Regions from separate parts of the Thalassobacillus sp. B23F22_16 genome, predicted to be linked through region 1. Evidence: riboswitches for the same ligand, from Rfam matches in the RefSeq annotation. Region 1 holds a riboswitch; each other region holds the start of a gene.
What was found. A riboswitch is a leader RNA that binds a small molecule or an ion and turns the genes downstream of it on or off. The one in region 1 is predicted to bind cobalamin.
Positions count from the first base shown of each region.

Region 2: it holds a riboswitch for cobalamin, as region 1 does, so the genes downstream of both, ACGTNI_RS04395 (DUF4430 domain-containing protein) here and ACGTNI_RS14880 (ribonucleoside-diphosphate reductase subunit alpha) in region 1, are expected to answer to the same signal.
Region 3: it holds a riboswitch for cobalamin, as region 1 does, so the genes downstream of both, ACGTNI_RS02060 (cob(I)yrinic acid a,c-diamide adenosyltransferase) here and ACGTNI_RS14880 (ribonucleoside-diphosphate reductase subunit alpha) in region 1, are expected to answer to the same signal.

Region 1 is NZ_JBIEKD010000020.1:30,649-36,907, forward strand. Features, by position in the region: gene ACGTNI_RS14850 (DUF2254 domain-containing protein) at 1-724, shown strand, start outside; gene ACGTNI_RS14855 (hypothetical protein) at 721-990, opposite strand; gene ACGTNI_RS14860 (cation diffusion facilitator family transporter) at 1,187-2,101, shown strand; gene ACGTNI_RS14865 (ArsR/SmtB family transcription factor) at 2,094-2,402, shown strand; gene ACGTNI_RS14870 (pyridoxamine 5'-phosphate oxidase family protein) at 2,460-2,882, opposite strand; gene ACGTNI_RS14875 (class I SAM-dependent methyltransferase) at 2,936-3,631, opposite strand; cobalamin riboswitch at 3,781-3,959, shown strand; gene ACGTNI_RS14880 (ribonucleoside-diphosphate reductase subunit alpha) at 4,093-6,259, shown strand, end outside.
Region 2 is NZ_JBIEKD010000003.1:107,103-113,361, forward strand. Features, by position in the region: gene ACGTNI_RS04375 (ferredoxin) at 217-465, shown strand; gene ACGTNI_RS04380 (RsiX family anti-sigma factor) at 643-1,827, opposite strand; gene sigX (RNA polymerase sigma factor SigX) at 1,814-2,356, opposite strand; gene ACGTNI_RS04390 (ECF transporter S component) at 2,469-2,972, opposite strand; gene ACGTNI_RS04395 (DUF4430 domain-containing protein) at 2,978-3,379, opposite strand; cobalamin riboswitch at 3,572-3,751, opposite strand; gene ACGTNI_RS04400 (ATP-binding protein) at 3,817-5,604, opposite strand; gene ACGTNI_RS04405 (response regulator transcription factor) at 5,604-6,259, opposite strand, start outside.
Region 3 is NZ_JBIEKD010000001.1:424,167-430,425, reverse strand. Features, by position in the region: gene ACGTNI_RS02095 (M23 family metallopeptidase) at 1-568, shown strand, start outside; gene ACGTNI_RS02090 (AraC family transcriptional regulator) at 682-1,539, shown strand; gene ACGTNI_RS02085 (DUF2975 domain-containing protein) at 1,741-2,220, shown strand; gene ACGTNI_RS02080 (helix-turn-helix domain-containing protein) at 2,231-2,452, shown strand; gene ACGTNI_RS02075 (DUF817 domain-containing protein) at 2,445-3,266, shown strand; gene ACGTNI_RS02070 (hypothetical protein) at 3,412-3,660, shown strand; gene ACGTNI_RS02065 (DUF3953 domain-containing protein) at 3,781-3,915, shown strand; cobalamin riboswitch at 3,956-4,098, shown strand; gene ACGTNI_RS02060 (cob(I)yrinic acid a,c-diamide adenosyltransferase) at 4,327-4,866, shown strand; gene ACGTNI_RS02055 (cobyrinic acid a,c-diamide synthase CobB) at 4,863-6,233, shown strand; gene ACGTNI_RS02050 (cobyric acid synthase) at 6,223-6,259, shown strand, end outside.

The DNA of each region.
Region 1 (6,259 bases):
CATTGTGACGTCTCCTAAACCGGGGTATATCCAGCTGATTCATTTCAAAGAAATTATCGAACAGGCGAAAAGAGATAACATTATTGTGAAATTACATGTGAAAGTCGGTGATTTTACTATCCGGCATAATCGCCTTTTTTCTTATTGGGGACCAGGCAAAGACAAAATCGATGAAGAAGTGTACAGAAGTTTAATCGAAATCGGTCATAAAGAAACAGAAATTCAGGATATCAAGATGGGTATGACCAAACTTGCTGAAGTTGGTGTGAAAGGCCTCGGGAATAATGACCCCAAAACAGCCATCAACACGATTCATCAAATGGCAGACCTGCTAGTATCGGTAGAAGGCTACATCACTTTTTCTCCTTATTTGGCGGATGAAGTTAAACAAGTAAGGATCATCATGGATTCGGAAGATTTCAATTATTATCTTTACCGCGGGTTTGGTTATATTCGGCATTATGCCGATAAAAACTATCCGATCATAACTGAAATCATTGTAGCGTTGACTTTGGTTTCGCAATCGATAGACGCCTCTAAGCATGACCAGTTATGGCATTTCGCCAGTAACACGGTTGACCATATCAGTTCCCAATTCATTTATGATATGGACCGGAAATATTTATTGGATAAATTATATGATCTTGCTTTGATGACTAACCACGAGATGGATTATTATGGCGTGGAGCGCCGGCTGCTAAATATAAATCCAACAGACTCTTAACACCCAATAACTTTTTTACAGGCAACGATAAACTGATCAGGGGGAGTGGCTATTCTATAAGTAAACACTCCCTGATTGGTGTGTAAATATAACAACCCCACCTCTTCCCTTACAGGACGGTAAGAGATATCAAATACATTTTCCAAAGCAAATCGGTAATCCCGGGATTTGATTTCTGTATCGGTCAAAATCAGCTGGTGATGTGTATCTACATAACGCTGTCCATCGAGATCAACTTTCCGCACGGTATCAATATAGGGCTGCACAGCTATCAATGGTCCACCTCCAAAAATATTCACAGTTTTGTATATTGTAGCGCATTTTTCGATTATTATCAGGCTTACTGTTTTTCAACTTAAAAAACAGTGATAACCTGGTTGACATTCTTCATCATGTTACATAGCATAATATATATGAACATATAATCATATAAACACATAAGGAAAGAAATGAGGGAGAAAAATGTCCCATCACCATCATCATCACGACCACACAACAGGAAATATTAAAATTGCTTTCTTTTTAAATTTCACTTTTACTATCATTGAAATCATTGGCGGAATTTTGACAAATAGTATGGCTATTTTATCTGATGCTTTACATGATTTAGGAGATTCATTATCCCTGGGTCTTGCCTGGTTTTTGCAGAAATACTCCAAGAAAGGAAAAACAAAAGACTTTTCTTTCGGGTATAAACGCTTTTCCCTGCTGGCTGCATTGATCAATAGTATCGTGTTGATCGTCGGGTCGGTCTTCATTTTAACGGAAGCGGTGCCTCGGTTGTTGAATCCGGAACAGCCCGATGCCGGCGGGATGATCATCCTGGCTATATTAGGGATCATCGTCAATGGCGCTGCAGTTTTTCGTCTTCGGGGCGGAGAATCGATGAATTCCAAAGTAATGACCTGGCACTTGCTTGAAGATGTATTAGGCTGGGCAGCTGTTTTAGCCGTCAGTATCGTCATGTACTTTTTTGATGCGCCGATTCTTGATCCTATTGCCTCCATTGGTATCACTGTGTTCATACTTTATAACGTAGTCAAAAACTTGTTCAAAACCATGAAACTATTTTTAGAAGGGGTCCCAGAAAATATTGATTATGAGGATATCATAAATAGAATGAACCGGTTGCCGAACGTCCAGTCGACTCACCACACCCATTTGTGGTCTCTGGATGGGGAACATCACGCGTTCTCGACCCATATTGTAGTATCTGAACATGCTACCAAGGATCAAGTTTGCACCATAAAAGAACAAGTAAAGGAAATACTAGAACCTATCCACCTTGATCATATTACGGTAGAAATTGAATATGAAGATGAGCATTGCTCCGTAATGGGGCATGACGAAGAGGAAGGGGGACTGCAGCATGGATGATTCCCGTTATACGGACCTTGATGAAGAAACATTATTTCTTGTTTCGCAAACATTCAAGGCGCTTGCCGATCCTACCAGAATCAGAATTTTAAACTTATTATTCAACCGGGAATACAGTGTCAATGAAATAGCGGAACAGCTTCACTTGCGTCAATCGACAGTTTCCCATCAGCTGCGTTTCTTGAAAAACCTGCGGCTTGTGAAATTCAGACGTGAAGGAACTTCCATTTATTATTCCCATGATGATGAGCATGTATTGAATGTGCTCCACGAAACCATCCAGCACGCCTTGCACCATTAGAAAAACTTGGCCAAGTGAAAACCGCGCCCGGGCAATATGCCTCGGCGCGGTTTTGTTTTACAGCTCTAACGTTTGAGGAGTAGTATCTCCTTTATTCATCAGTCTGATCTGCTCTGGAGTGATTTTAAGAATGATATAATTCGGGTCATCCGGCCCTTGGAACCATTTTTCCATATATTCGTTCCAATGCTGTTTTTTCAGACTTTCATCCTCTTTGATTTCTGCCTTCCCTTCTATTTCAAGGTAGGCATCACCAAAGCCTTCTCCTTCATAACCAATCAGTATATGGACGTAAGGATTCTCGTCGATTTCTTCTGCCTTGTGCGTATCCTTACTTGTTGGTGTATACAATATCAGCTCTTCATTAAAAAAAGTCATATAGCGGGAGTGCGGCCGATTATTTTTGACCGAGGCAAGGGTACCGACTTTATTATTCTCAAGTACCTGCAATACTTTATCTTTCAGTTCTTGGTTATTCATCTGTGAAATAACACCTTCCTTTTTTTACATAGCTTTCCTTAAGGAAAAGAAAGTTAAACACAGAAATATTTTTCCAGCATGAATACCCACATGAAAGTAAGCGCCTGCTGTAGATCTTCCGAGAGATTTTTCAGCTGTATATCTGTGACTCCACGCTTATAGACGCCGTGGCCGTCCAGTACCTTTAACCCCATTTCCTGGGCCATCGCCTCGAATTCCCACGGCATCATCGTGTTACATATGACATCTTCCCCGTATAAACGGCGATAACTATTTTTACGAGGGGCAGCGGTAGGTCCTAGTACCCCGATACACATTTTCCCACCAGGCCGCAAGATACGCTTCATTTCTTTCAGGGCATCTGCCGGGACCTCTGTCCATTCCAGACAATTGATGGCCATGATGGCATCATAGCTTTCATCTTCCACATCCAGTCCAGCCAGATCCCCCCGTCTGAACGTTAATTCCTCGCCCTCCAGCTGGCGTTTCGCACGCTCAATCATTTCCGCCGAGATATCAATGCCAGTCACCTTGTAGCCTGCTTCATGCAATTTGCAGGACCCATAGCCATCCCCACAGCCGATGTCCGCAATGGAGGATTCGGGTTTGATATGCTTCTGTAGAAAAGGAATGATTGTCTTACGGCTTCCTTCATCCCACATCGTTTTACTGTTTTCATTCCAAAAGTCTGCCCGGCCATCCCACTGCCGCTCGACTTCTTTATGCCATTCAAAATTATTATTTTTCATCACAATTATCCTCCTGTCTGCACGCCTCTTCCTAGTCTTCGACTGTCTATCGAAAATTCCTTTTTTAGAAAAGTTGTTGCAACATTCTTTTTCCTTCGTTATCATTGAAACACAAGATAAGCCAACAAAACTACAACAAAACACAATATATTGTATTAGCGAATAGCGGATGCCACAAGGCTTAATAGGGAATCTGGTGCAAATCCAGAACTGCCCCCGCAACTGTAAGTGCTGACGAAACGGATTTCCACTGTGCATGATGAGCATGGGAAGGACCGGAATAGAACGAAGCACAAGTCAGGAGACCTGTCACTATTCGCAGGAAGTTTCTACTTCTTCGGGGATTGAGAAGATGAAACGATGGAATAAGACAGCCTTCTTCTCTGTACGGCCTCATTATTCCATGGTTTCATCCGCTCAAATCGAGCGGGTTTTTTTATTCTTTTTAAAGGAGTGGAACCATGGAAGCAACTTTTACCCATAAAGAAACCAACTGGACGGACTGGCTGAATAAAGTCAGTCACCGCTTTCCCCATTTAGACCTGAATCAACTGAAAGACACCCAACCCAATACATCAAATGGTCAGGAACAAACCCAACAGCTGATTTTAGCATGCCTGGCTTTGATTGACGAAGAAGCACCGGATTGGACTTATGTTGCTGCAGAATTACAGCTGGAACAAATGTACGAAGAAAGTTGTACCAATCGCACTCATTCTCGCCCTTACCAGGGATTTCGTCACATGATCAGTCATCTGATAGACGAAGGAATCTATCATGCTGACTTATTAACCGTTTATACTGTAGCAGAAATGGAAGAACTGGAGGCTGCCATATGCCCTGATCGGGATAAGCTGTTTACCTATATCGGATTAAAAACCCTCCATGACCGCTACCTGGCTAAAGACAAACAAGGCAGATTATACGAACTGCCTCAGGAACGATTCATGATCATTGCCATGACCTTGATGGAAAAGGAACCAAAAACGAAACGCATCAGCCTGATCAAAGAAGCCTATTGGGCCCTCAGCAACTTGTATATGACCGTCGCGACTCCAACCCTGGCTAATGCGGGAAAAAGTTATGGTCAGCTGAGCTCGTGCTTTATCGATACGATTGATGACAGCTTACAATCTATCTTTGATAGTAACACAGATATTGCCAACTTAAGTAAACATGGTGGCGGCATCGGCGTCTACCTTGGGAAAATCAGAAGCCGTGGAAGTGATATTAAAGGCTTTAAAGGAGTCTCATCCGGCGTCCTTCCCTGGATGAAACAATTGAATAATACGGCAGTGAGCGTCGATCAGCTCGGTCAGCGCCAGGGAGCAATAGCTGTCTATCTCGACGTATGGCACAAAGACATCCTTTCCTTTTTAGACGCACGCCTGAATAACGGTGACGAACGGCAGCGCACCCACGATTTATTTTCCGGCGTTTGTATACCGGATGTTTTTATGGAAGCGGTTGAAGCAAGGGATGACTGGTATTTATTCGACCCACACGAGGTCAGACGGGTCATGGGCTTTTCCCTGGAGGATCTTTATGATGAAGAAAAGGGAGCCGGCTCCTTCAGGGAAAAATACCAGGCATGCATCGACCACCCAGACTTATCCAAGCAGTCCATCCCGGCAATCGAAATCATGAAAAAAATTATGGTCAGCCAATTAGAGACTGGTACACCCTATATGTTTTACCGTGATGAAGTCAACCGGATGAACCCGAATCGTCATGAAGGCATGGTCTACTGCAGCAACCTCTGTACGGAAATAACCCAAAATCAGTCTCCTACGATAGAAGAAGAGCACTATGTGAAGGATGGGAAGCTGCATATCGTTCGGGATCCTGGGGATTTTGTTGTTTGTAATCTATCAAGCATCAACCTTGGAAAAGCAGTGCCAGCCAATGTATTGGAGCGGTTAATATCTATCCAGGTCCGGATGCTTGATAATGTGATCGATCAAAATACAATCCCAGTCATGCAGGCGCAATTGACGAACCAAAAGTATCGCGGTATCGGGTTAGGCACCTTTGGCTGGGCTCACCTGCTTGCTCGTAAGCATATCAAATGGGAATCAGAAGAAGCTGTCCAGTATACGCATAAAGTTTATGAAGAAATCGCCTACCATACGATTCAGGCCAGTATGGAATTGGCTAAGGAAAAAGGCGCCTACCCCTCATTCCAGGGATCGGATTGGGAAACCGGCGAATTTTTCGCGAAACGTAATTTAAACCGAAACGAAAGTTGGGACAAGCTTATAAATCAAGTCTCAGAAAACGGAGTCCGAAACGGGTATATGATGGCGGTAGCACCGAATTCCAGCACATCCTTGATTGCCGGGAGTACAGCCAGTATCGACCCGATATTCAAAAAGTTTTATTCGGAAGAGAAAAAGGACTTCAGAATCCCTGTCACAGCTCCTGATTTATCATCAGAAACCTATTGGTATTACAAGGCTGCACATGAAATCGACCAGCACACCAGCATCGAGCAGAACAGCGCCAGACAAAGGTATATCGACCAATCTATCTCGTTCAATTTTTATGTCAAAAATACCATCAAAGCGAAAGAACTACTCGATTTACATGTACATGCGTGGAAAAGCGGCTTGAAAACCACTTATTACA
Region 2 (6,259 bases), on a different contig from region 1:
TTGCTCCTTTTTCAACTTACTACATATGCTTGAGTATGAATAGTTATAAAAGTCACACCAAACCGCATAGCTGCAAGGGTTTCGGGCATTTTTTATGGTTGAAAAAAGTATGGGATAGCAGTACAATAAATTTAAGGCGAATGTTCTCAGAGAGAAAATAATCTTCACTTGTATAATTTATTTTTAGGGATCTGTATTATTAGGAGGGAATGTGTTATGGCTAAATACACAATTGTTGACAAAGAAACCTGTATTGCGTGCGGTGCTTGTGGTGCTGCAGCTCCAGATATTTACGATTATGATGATGAAGGAATCGCGTATGTAGTACTGGATGATAACGAAGGTATCGTTGAAATTCCAGAAGTGCTGGAAGAAGACATGGAAGATGCTTTTGAAGGCTGCCCAACCGACTCCATTAAAGTAGCGGATGAACCATTTGAAGGCGACCCTGTTAAATTTGAATAATTAGCACCAAAGCCCCTGGCCGAGGGGGCTTTTTTTATTTACTCCCCTGTCTTTACTCCTATCCCCCATTTTATTTTAACACGGAACTCTCGCATTGCAGCAATTCACCTTAATTTATTCCCCTGCCTGGATCCCCCAATCCAGCAGGCAGCTTAAACTGTATATTTTGTCTGCTTTTTAGTTTGTATCCATAAGAAGAGGGTTCACTGCTACAGGGGTTTCCAAAGGGTTGGAGAGATCATACCTATCAATACTCCTGAATGGGAGACCTTGCAATTGTACATGTTCATAACCAAATGAGGCAGCCGTAGCCAACACAGCTTCAATCATCGTTATGGATTGTTGGTCCGGTTCCAATTTATTTGAGGTGGTTATAGTAACGGAAAGCAGTTCCTCACTGGCTTCTTCCCCTTTTAACGAAACACCTGCCGGTATTGGGGAATCGATGTACTCTCCTCCCTCATTATCGATCATCGTTTGAAATGCCTCTTCGATTGTGGCGTTTTCATCTATCTTTATAGGAACTAAAAACTTTGATTCCGTTGCCGGATAGTTATAAAGTTTATAACTCACTTTCACAGAGGAGGCGATTGTCAAGGACTCAACCGTTCCAAAGTTACCCATTTCAAAAGGACGTCCATCCTTATATTTAAGGTTCACTTGCGATACTTGGCTATTTTGAAAGGTCTGCTCGATACTATTATGAAGCATAACATCAGAGCTTGAACCTCCAGCCATTTGAAAATCCTCCGGAAAAATTATATCTGCTTCCGTTCCCTTCCTGTTTATTTCTGTTCCTTGTAATGGAAAACCGGCCACGCCAAGTTCTTCTGCTTGTTCAGCCACTAAAGTGGTAGTAGTGGTATAATTCAATTGTCCATCCTTTGTTGTAATGGCAAATGGGATGATCTGCTCCCCATTCATTCCTGCGGCAACCGCAATTATAAATGGGTTTTCCTTAAATTTTTCAAACACCAAATAACTTTGCAGTTCGCTGCCATCCATGTCTCGCTCTGTTACTTCCATTTCAGATGGGATCTGGGAGAGCTCCGCTGACTGCTCATCATGCAGGGTTTCTGAGTTATCTTCACCGCCCTCATTGGATTCTGTCGCTATATCCATCGAGTCTTCGCCAGACTGGTCTATTAAAATGGGCGGGAGGATGAGGGCTGTTAGAAAGAGCACCGCAACCAGAGCAAAGATTGGCATGATAACCAGTTTTCTTTTTTTGGGCTCTTCTTCCATCATTTGAAGGGAAATTTTGTTATAAAGCTCATCTTTATCCTGGTGGTCCTGGATAAAAGGGAATTTTTCTAAATCCTTTTCCAGTTCCTTACGCCTGTCGTTTTTATTTTGCTTCATAATTATCTCCCTCCTTTCGTTGATCTGCCATCAAATCCTGCAATACTTTCATGCCCCGATGCTGGGTTGTTTTCACTTTACTGATGGACCACCCTAAAATATCAGCGGTTTCCTGGATTGACATTAATTGTATGAATCTCAAAATAATGACACTTCTCTGATCCACTGTCAGCTTATCCAAGTGTTCATAAAGAATTTGTATTTGCTCATTTTTTTCAGCTATCTCCTCTGGTAAAGGCTGTTGATCTTTTATTTGTTCGCCTTTTTTCTCCCAGTCGAAAAATTCCAGCAGGCGTTTTCTCTTTCTTTCCTGCTTACGAAAGAAATCGATCGTGACATGTCTGGCAATAGAAAACAACCAAGTTTTTTCACTGCTGTCCCCTTTAAACTTATCGTAAGATTTTAAGACTTTTATATAAACCTCTTGAACGAGGTCTTCCGTTTGCTCCCGATTCTTCACCATATAAAAAATAAACTGAAATATATCCTGATGATATTTTTCATAAAGAGATTCAAATATCGATCTCACAGTGGAGAGACCTCCTGTTCACTAAATTAGTCGCATTATGTATTAAAAAGTTACATCCCCCTTAATAATAGTCATAATATAGAAAAAATACCAACCTTTATTGGCTGGTATTTCAAGCTGGTATCCATTGGTTATAATAACGTTGAAACAGACGACTGAATACAGGATAAAGCGTGGTGATGAACACTGCATTGCCTGCAGCATGGTAAAGATCAAATGGCAGGCCGGCCAGATAATATCCCCAAAATGATCCTGCAAAGCTATACATGGTTACAGACAATACCAGACCATAAAATATGCCACTCAACGCTCCGAAAGCAGCCAATAATAGCAGCGGAATAGCTGACCAATATCTGCCGATCAATCCGCTAACCAAACCAATGACAGCCCAGGCAGCTACTTGCCATATCGTCCAGATCCCCATCCCTAACATGACATTGGACAGGAAGGTGACCAAAACTGCCAGCACAACTGCTGCTAGTGGCCCCAGCCAAAATCCCGCAATAATGATGATAGCAGTAACCGGCTGAACGTTTGGTAAAAAAGCGAATACATACCTGCCAACTACCGCGAGGGACGCCAGCAATGCTATTAATGTTATTTTATAGGTGTTCATCCTTATCAGTCCCATGCATGGAAATCAAAAGTGAAAGAGTCATTTTCTTCTACTTTGTATTCTTTTGCTCCCACAGACGCATCCTCTCCATTGATCGTAAAGAACCAGGCTTTCTGTTCCCCTTCTTTTGCCTCTATCCCTTCAATCTTGGTTACGAAGCCATCTTTTTCCTCTACTTCTTCGAAATTATCTTTTAAAACTTCCATTAAACTTGTACCTTCCTCAACTTCCAACTCTTTTTCTGCCACCATTTCTTCACCTTCCCCTTGGGAAATAGTGACCTTCACAGGTACCTGTTCCTGCTGTTCTTGTTGAGCCTGACTTGACTCCTCTGATCCGGATTGACATCCTGTCAATACTGCCGCTGCCATTAATACAGCAACAATAAATTGCTTCATGTTTAGCATGATCTATCATCCTTTCACGCAGTTTGTTTGTTTCATTGCTTTTGGGTGTGAAATTCAGATAGACAACCGCCTTTTCCCCACATTAAAAGCCCATTCTTCAACAGAATGGGCTTGGACTACCAGTATTCAAATAGGTCCCGACTTAATGGGTTTATTCCACCGGTTGTCTCAAACAGCTCAATCCCCGAAGCTTTGAAACGACGAATCAAGGCAGGTCTACTGGCTTGTGCTTTCCCTACTACGGACCCTTCCCATACATTACGGTACAGTGGTCTGTCCGGTTCGTGGCACTTACAGTTGCGAGGACAGCTTTGGACTTTCACCAAATTCCCTTTTCAACTACTCAAAAGTACCTTGATTCACTTATTCAATTCTATTTTTATATTACCATAAGCTAGGGGAAAGTAAATAGTTGTTTCACAGGTAACAAGATTTTATTACAAATCTTGTAGATCTTCGCTAAGATCAGGCAAGTGAAAAGAAAATGTCGTACCCGAACCTTCTTTACTGTGCACAGCAATAGTTCCCTGGTGTGCTTCAATAATATGTTTAGCGATAGAGAGCCCAAGGCCTGTACCTGTCTTTCCCTTTTTCCTTTTCCTCGATTTGTCTGCCTTATAGAAACGCTCGAATACAAATGGCAAATCTTCTTCAGGAATCCCAGTGCCAGAATCCTGTACAGCCGAATGGATTCCTTCATTCGTCATTTCCAGATGAATATCAACATTTCCACCCGTATTGGTATGGCGAATCGCATTATCGATTAAATTCGTATACACTTGCTCGATACGATCCGGGTCAAAATATTTGGTGCCCATCGCTTCTGGAGCATGGAGTCTTAAGTTGACATCTTTCTCCTGGGCAAGCCCTTGGAATTTACGTACAATCTTTTCTGCGAACGGACGTATTTCTACCTCTTCCTTATTCAAAGTGATATGGCCGGCTTCCATTCTTGCCAGATCCAGCAGTTCGTTAACCAGTCTGCTCATCCGCTGGGATTCTTCATAGATGATTTGGGCAAGTTCGTTTTTCTCCTCCTTGCTTTCAGCTATATCATCTACAATTGCTTCGCTATACCCTTGCATCATCGAGATTGGGGTGCGTAACTCATGGGAAACATTTGCAATGAAATCCTGTCTCAGTTTATCCAGGCGTCGTTCTTCAGTCATATCCCTTAATACCGCAACAGCTCCGCGGACAGAAGATTTATCATATAATGGCGTCATGATAATAACCCAGTTTCTCCCTTGGGCATCTGTTTCTGTCATTACTTCCGTCTCCGTCTCAATCACTTGGTTGAATATCTCTTTCAACCTTTCCGGCAAATGCATAGGCTCATCTTTATAAGCAATATCAGTCCCACCTTCTTCATAAGCCCAGGCTTGCAGGTATTGTTCAGCGGGAGGATTGGTAATCAGGATCTCCCCTTGGCGATTTATAGTGATAACCCCATCAGCCATAGAGCTTAGAATCCCTGACAACTGCTCTTTTTCCTGATTCAATGCATTAATATGAAATTTTAACTGGCGCCCCATCCGATTAAATGCCATTGCGAGCTCCCCAATTTCATCATGGGTAAGAATGGGTACTTTCGTGTTGAATTCCCCTTTAGCAAGTTCTAATGCACCTTCTCGCATCTTGATTAGCGGTGCTGTGATCCGTGTCGATAAGAAGAAAGCGAATATCGTAGTCAAAATGATTGCTATTCCGGCACCCAGAAAAATGATTTTAGTCGTCTGCATTGTCGTCTCTTCTACTGAGTCGAGAGACTGGTAGACAAAGACACCTGAACCTTCTGCATTTAACGATGTACCTACTACCATGACCCCATTTTGAAAGTTATCAATATCCGCTATTTTTTTCACTTGATCTGACCCTGTCAATACGGAAGAAAGCTCCTCATCCGATTCAATCCATTGGCGGTCGATTTGAGGCAGAGTCCCTTCTGCCGAGGAACTCCACATGTCGTCCTCATTAAAAAAGATCACGACACGGCTTGAAGGGTCTTTCACTCTGGTAGAGGTGTCTAAAATTAAATCCCTTTCGCCATATTCATCAACAATTTCGGAAACCTTTTCTGCCGTCTGTAATAACTCTCTTTCAGCTTCTAAAATGTGAAAGTTCTCAAAAAACTCCAGGAGTAATACGGTCAAAAGAAATAATACAAAAGAAACTAATAATAATATAGTGAACCATAGTTTACCTACGACACTGCGCCAAAACATCAGTCACCACTTACCTCGAATTTATATCCCACACCCCAGACAGTTACAATCATTTTTGCGGCATCTTTGGAAACCTTGCTTAACTTTTCCCTCAGTCGTTTTACATGTGTATCCACTGTTCTTAGATCACCGAAAAATTCATACTGCCAGACTTCCTTCAATAAATGCTCCCGTTCAAAGACCTTATCAGGAGCTTTGGCAAGGAAATGTAATAATTCATATTCTTTCGGGGTCAATGTTACCTCTTTTCCATCAGCGGTCACCCGGTGTGCGTCATTATCAATTGTCAGATGAGGAAACACCAATACATTATTTGCCGAAGTCTCTGTTTGAAGAAACTTCGTAGACGAAGACCGACGCAGGATCGCTTTAACCCGAAGCACTACTTCTCTCGGGCTGAATGGTTTTACAATATAGTCGTCTGCTCCTACTTCAAACCCTTGAACACGATTGCTTTCTTCTCCTTTTGCTGTAAGCATCAGCACGGGCGTAGCTTTTTTTTCACGTAAATCCTTACAAACTTCAATTCCATCTTTTCCAGGCATCATAATATCCAATAATATCACGTCGTAATCGTTATTCAGTGACTTAGTAAGTGCTTCATCTCCATCTTCTGCTTCTTCAACCTCAAAGTTTTCTCTTTCTAGATACATAC
Region 3 (6,259 bases), on a different contig from region 1:
CTTTCCGGAAACCGATGAAGTATATACGGCAAATACGTATACCATGCCGATCAAAGAGGAATGGATGGTTTTCTGGGGTGGGACTAATCAACTGCTGAACTATCATTATCCGACAGAAACTCAGCGGTATGCTTACGATCTTTTGATGACGAAAAACGGAAGTTCCTATCATGGAAATCCGGAAAAAAATAAACACTATTACGCTTTCGGGAAAGAAGTTGCTGCGCCGGCGGACGGGGTGGTTGTCAAAGCCATAGACGGTATAGAAGATAATGTGCCAGGGGAAATGAATTCCGGCTCTCCACTTGGCAACCATGTCGTGCTGGAGCACAAAAATGGCGAGTATAGTCTGCTTGCACACTTGAAGAAGAATTCAATCCTGGTCGAAGCTGGTGATGAAATGACGGAGGGAGACGTACTTGGTCTGACCGGAAACTCAGGTAACTCAAGTGAACCTCACATTCATTTTCAGGTCATGGATAACCTGGACTTTTTCGAGGCAAAGTCTATTCGTATCCAGTTCGAAAATAGGGAAGAACCGATCCAGGGAGATACGGTCACTCCTTAAACGTAGTTCCTTGTGACCCTGCAGAAATAGACAGGAATTGTCGGGCAGACCAGCATACAGGGTGATAATCTAATGGAGAAAGGGAGGTCGTAACAGTGGCAGCATTAGAAAAAATGAATGAAGCAATGAACTTTATCGAAGATCATCTCACCGAGGAAATCGATTTTCACCAGGTAGCATGTATTGCTTACGTGTCTGAATACCATTTCAAGCGAATGTTTTCATTTCTTGCAGGCATAACACTTTCGGAATACATCCGGCGCAGACGTCTTACGCTGGCAGCATTTGAGCTGCGGCACGGGGGTCAGAAAGTTATCGATATCGCTATGAAGTATGGCTATCATTCCCCTGATGCCTTTACACGGGCTTTTCAAAAAATGCATGGAATCACGCCATCAGAAGCGAGGGATAATGGCTATTCCCTGAAAGCCTACCCACGCATGACCTTCCAGTTATCCATTAAAGGAGGAAGTGAAATGAACTATCGTATCGAAGAAAAAGAGTCTTTTCGGATTGCAGGCATCAAAAAAAGAGCGCCAATTATCTTTGAAGGAGTCAATCCCCACATTGAAGGAATGTGGAAATCGTTGACCGAAGAAAAGGTAAGACAGCTCAAGGATCTATCTAATATCCAACCCAGCGGAATCATCCAGGCATCCGCCAACTTCTCGGAAGGGCGTATGGAGGAAAAAGGGGAGCTTGATCACTATATTGGAGTAGCGACCACAAAAGATGCGGACATTGATTTCACAACGTTAAAAGTACCTGCCTCAACGTGGGCTGTTTTTGAAGTCATTGGCCCCTTCCCGGATACCTTACAGGATGTATGGGGAAGAATTTATTCCGAATGGTTTCCATCTTCTAATTATCAACAGAAAAAAGGACCGGAGATTTTATGGAATGCAGATAAGGATTTCTCCTCACCTAACTTCAGAAGTGAGATTTGGATCCCCGTTGATAAAATTAAATAAAGATAAACAGGACTTCCGTCAGCGGGAGTCTTTTTTTTGACTAAAACGATAAAAGACTAAATGCAAAATTATGTTCTTATTCAGCAGTTTCCTGACTATATTTAATCAATAAAAATATATCACTAACTAATAAATATTTATTGTAAAACGATAAATATTATGGTAAATTCTAACTGATAATAAATTAGTGAGGTGCTGTTTATGAAACGGGAAACACTTTTTTTGAAGGTTGCTGTGTTTCTTATGGGGATACCGGTTCTTGCTTTGTGTATATTCTCGGTACCTGCCATCGCGCGTGGATTCTCTGAGATAATTCCTGGGATGGGTTATGTGCAATATCTTGTGTATATTGGTTTATATGCTACCGCGTTGGCGTATTTTCTGGCGTTGTATCAGGCTTATCGGCTCTTGAGCTATATTGATAGAAACGAAGCTTTTTCAAATTTGTCAGTAAAAGCGTTGAAGAATATCAAATACTGTGCCATTGCGATCAGTGGTTTTTATGTGCTTTTGATGCCGATCATTTATCTCTTCGCTGAGTACGACGATGCACCAGGTGTAATCGTAATTGGCATGATAATGATTTTCGGTGCCATGGTGATTGCGGTCTTTGCGGCGGTGCTTCAAAAGCTGTTAAACACCGCCATTGAAATAAAATCAGAAAATGAGTTAACGGTCTGAGGTGATGAACATGGCGATCATTATTAATATTGATGTGATGCTGGCAAAAAGGAAAATGAGTGTGACCCAACTGTCGGAGCGGGTTGGCATCACAATGGCCAATCTTTCGATATTAAAAAATGGGAAGGCAAAGGCGATTCGGGTCTCGACGCTGGATGCGATTTGTAAGGCCTTGGATTGCCAGCCGGGAGATATATTGGAATACCAGCCGGATGAAGACGATCATGAATGATTCCTTGCCGAACTCTTATGTAACAAAGGCTGTTGGCGGCAAAGTCAGAAGAGCGGTAGTACAGCTTTCTCATTTTGGCTGGGAGCAAGCGTTATCCTGCGTGTTCCCGGTGGTTATTTTTGCCTCGTTGGCTATTACACAAATCACTTCTCTTCCTATACTGCCACGGTATGACTGGCTGCTGATTATTTTTCTTCTGATGCAGTGGGTCATGGTGCGTTCCGGCTTGGAAACCCGTGATGAACTCAAAGTGATAACACTATTCCACCTGATTGGACTCGCGCTTGAAATTTTTAAGGTGCATATGGGTTCCTGGTCTTATCCGGAAGAAGGGTATTCCAAAGTGTTTGGTGTGCCTTTGTATAGTGGATTCATGTATGCAAGTGTAGCGAGTTACCTTTGCCAGGCGTGGCGAAGGCTGGAGGTGGAACTGGTTCAGTGGCCTCCATTTTTAATGGTGGTCAGTTTGGCAGCGGCAATCTACCTGAATTTTTTCACGCACCATTTCTGGGTCGATGTACGCTGGATACTCTCCGGGCTTGTAATTATCGTTTTCTGGTGTTCGTGGGTGACTTATTCAGTTAATGGCAGTCGCTACCGTATGCCGCTTGCTCTTTCGTTTGTGCTGATCGGATTTTTTATCTGGATCGCGGAGAATATAGCGACTTTTTTTGACGCATGGGAATACCCGAACCAGACGGAAGCGTGGAGTCTTGTACATCTCGGAAAGGTGAGTTCCTGGCTGTTATTAGTGATTGTCAGCTTCCTGATTGTGGCAACATTGAAGCAAGTAAAAGGGAATATTAGTCGGTAGTCTAAAGTAAATTTTTGACGAAAAAACAATGTATGCATCGATGTGTACGTTTTAAACATATCAACCCTTATCGACTACCATTTTAATGAATCCTTTTGAACTCATATTCGTATAACTACTAACTGCTCGATAGGAGGACATACATATGAAAGTCGAATTCGAAGTTACTGCAATAGGCAGGAGTGATAGTGATTCATCCGTAGACTCTTTTAAAAAAGTCGAACTGGTGCGTGTTCACGAGTTATCAAAAAGTATGACGGTAGCTGAAATAGAAGAGTTATTCAGTTCTCTATGCCAGGAAGTTGAAGAAAGTCATAGGAATTCACATGGATGTGCAGGTAAAATCACCGTTCGTGCAAAGAAAGAAAATGGGGGGCTTACATACCTCGGTTAGAGGCATAGGGGCTGAGGAGAGATTTTGATGTTGAAGGTTTCGAAAATTATTTTAGCTATACTAATCCTTATGTTATCAGGTTATATGTTAATCAGTGAAATTTTGATATGACGTTATTTAATACCTTCTTCTCGGGCTCTATATGTTAGTATCGGTTTGGTAGAAATTAATAAGGGACGGAAAGCTTATGGGTATTTAAGTATAGCAGTTAGTGGGTTTTCATTAATTGTCATATTGCAAGCCTTTATCTTTTGATTGTTTACAAGAATGATAGGTTCGGCTACAATAAGATTAATTTCATATCATACGAACAGGTCCTTAAAAGGAAGCCTTTAAGGTGAAAAGGGGAAGTTGGTGAAAGTCCAACACGGTCCCGCCACTGTAAGCATTCGTTAGAAGAATGTAAGTCAGGATGCCTGCCTGTTTGTCGCAAAGTTTACCCTTCGAGGAAAAAGGGAGGCTTGTAAGTACGTGGAATTCGTATGCTGCATATTCTGCCTATTTATAGTCACACCTTCCTTTAGAGGAAGGTGTTTTTTTTACTTTAAGAATGTTTAACTTTGTTAAAGGATTAAAGTATTAGAAAATCTAAGGCTTTAGCCATAAGTACTTGGCGATAAGCCAAGTTTTTCTAATTGCACTTGTAAATACTGAGGAGGAGATAGAATGCAAAAAAAGCAGGGGTTGACATTGGTTTTTACCGGTGATGGAAAAGGGAAGACGACGGCTGCAACCGGGCTTGCTGTCCGGGCATTAGGCCATGACAAAAAGGTGAAAATGCTGCAATTCATCAAGTCACCAAAGCGGCCTTATGGTGAAAGGAAATCCCTGTTGAAACTGGGTGCTGAGATCATTCAGCTGGGTGAAGGGTTCACCTGGACAAAGACACCGGAAATCCACCGGGAAGCATTAAAAAAAGCGTGGGCTCTTGCCAAGGAAACGGTGCTGTCCGGGGAGTATGATATCGTGATTCTGGATGAACTGAACAATGCGCTTGCGATTGATTCGTTTCCAGTTGATGATGTACTGCCGCTTGAAGAAGTGATTGAACTGATCAACAACAAACCGGAGCATGTCCACCTCGTGATTACTGGCAGAAGTGCGCTCCAGGAAGTAAAGAATGCAGCTGATCTTGTATCGGTCATTGATGTGGAAAAACATTATTATGATGAAGGCATTCCTGCCGTCCGTGGTGTTGAGTTTTGACTGCCCGTCGTGTCGTAGTTGCAGGTGTATCCAGTGGCGCTGGCAAGACGAGTATCGCAATCGGGTTAATGGCTGCGTTAATCAAAAAGGGGCTCACCGTTCAGGGGTTCAAGTGCGGTCCTGATTACATAGACCCTTCCTACCATACCGCCGTAACCGGCCGTCCCTCTCGTAACCTCGATAGCTGGATGCTCCCGGAAGATGTGATGAAAGAAGTATTTGTCAAAGGAAGTGAAGGGGCAGACCTTTCGATCATCGAGGGAGTCATGGGGTTTTATGACGGCAAATCGCCAACATCCAATCAGGGTTCCACGGCAGAAATCAGTACCCTGCTTGGTGCTCCGACGATTCTGATTGTCGACTGCTCAGCGATGGCCCGGAGTGCTGCTGCTATCGTAAAAGGTTTTCAGTTACTGGATCCTGGCGTTACTATTGCCGGAGTGATTGCGAATAAGGTCGGAAGTGAGGGGCATTATCAGCTGATAAAAGAAGCGGTGGAACAGGAATGCGGCATTCCAGTCTGTGGATATCTGTTGAAAGATAAAAGCATCGAGATGCCGGAGCGGCACTTAGGGCTGGTGCCTTCCATCGAGCGCGGGGAACTGGATGAGCAGCTGGACCAGCTTGGAGATGTGGTTGCGGAGACGGTAGACATAGAGCAAATCTATCAGATCAGTGAACAGCCAGCCCTGAAAGCTGAGCCCTCTATGTTTCAGCGTAGAGGCGCAATCGATGTAACCGTAGCCGTAGCACGGGATGAGGCCTTCAACTTCTATTATCAAGAAAATCTGGACTTAATGGAAGCATATGGAGCTCAGGTTGTTTATTTTTCTCCTTTAAAAGGAGAGGTGCTTCCTCCTGAAGCGGATGGTGTTTATTTAGGGGGCGGATTCCCGGAGCAATTTGCTGAGCAGCTGGCGGAAAACCGAGCAGTCAGGCAGTCCGTTAGGGAGGCAATTGAAAATGGTCTTCCTGTATTGGCAGAATGCGGAGGATTGATGTATTTGTCTGAGTCGATCACGACGATTGATGGGAACACCTACCCGATGGCAGGGGTGCTACCTGGTAAGACGGAAATGCAGACGAAACTAGCAGCCCTTGGATACCGGGAAATCTCTGGACTACCAAACAACTATCTTTTCAACGACGGTATGGAAGTACGTGGACATGAGTTCCATTATTCCATTTTTACACCAACAGGTGAGCTGCCTGGAGCTTATCGGGTGAAGAGCAGGTTCGGAACGGGTGAGGAAGGATCTCTTTATAAAAATGTGGTTGCCGGTTATACACACATCCATTTTGCCTCTAACCCCGATGTACTGGAGAACTTTTTGCGTCTTTGCAAGGAGCAGCGGAATGAGGAGTGAAAAAGCAATGCCGGTCATGATCCAGG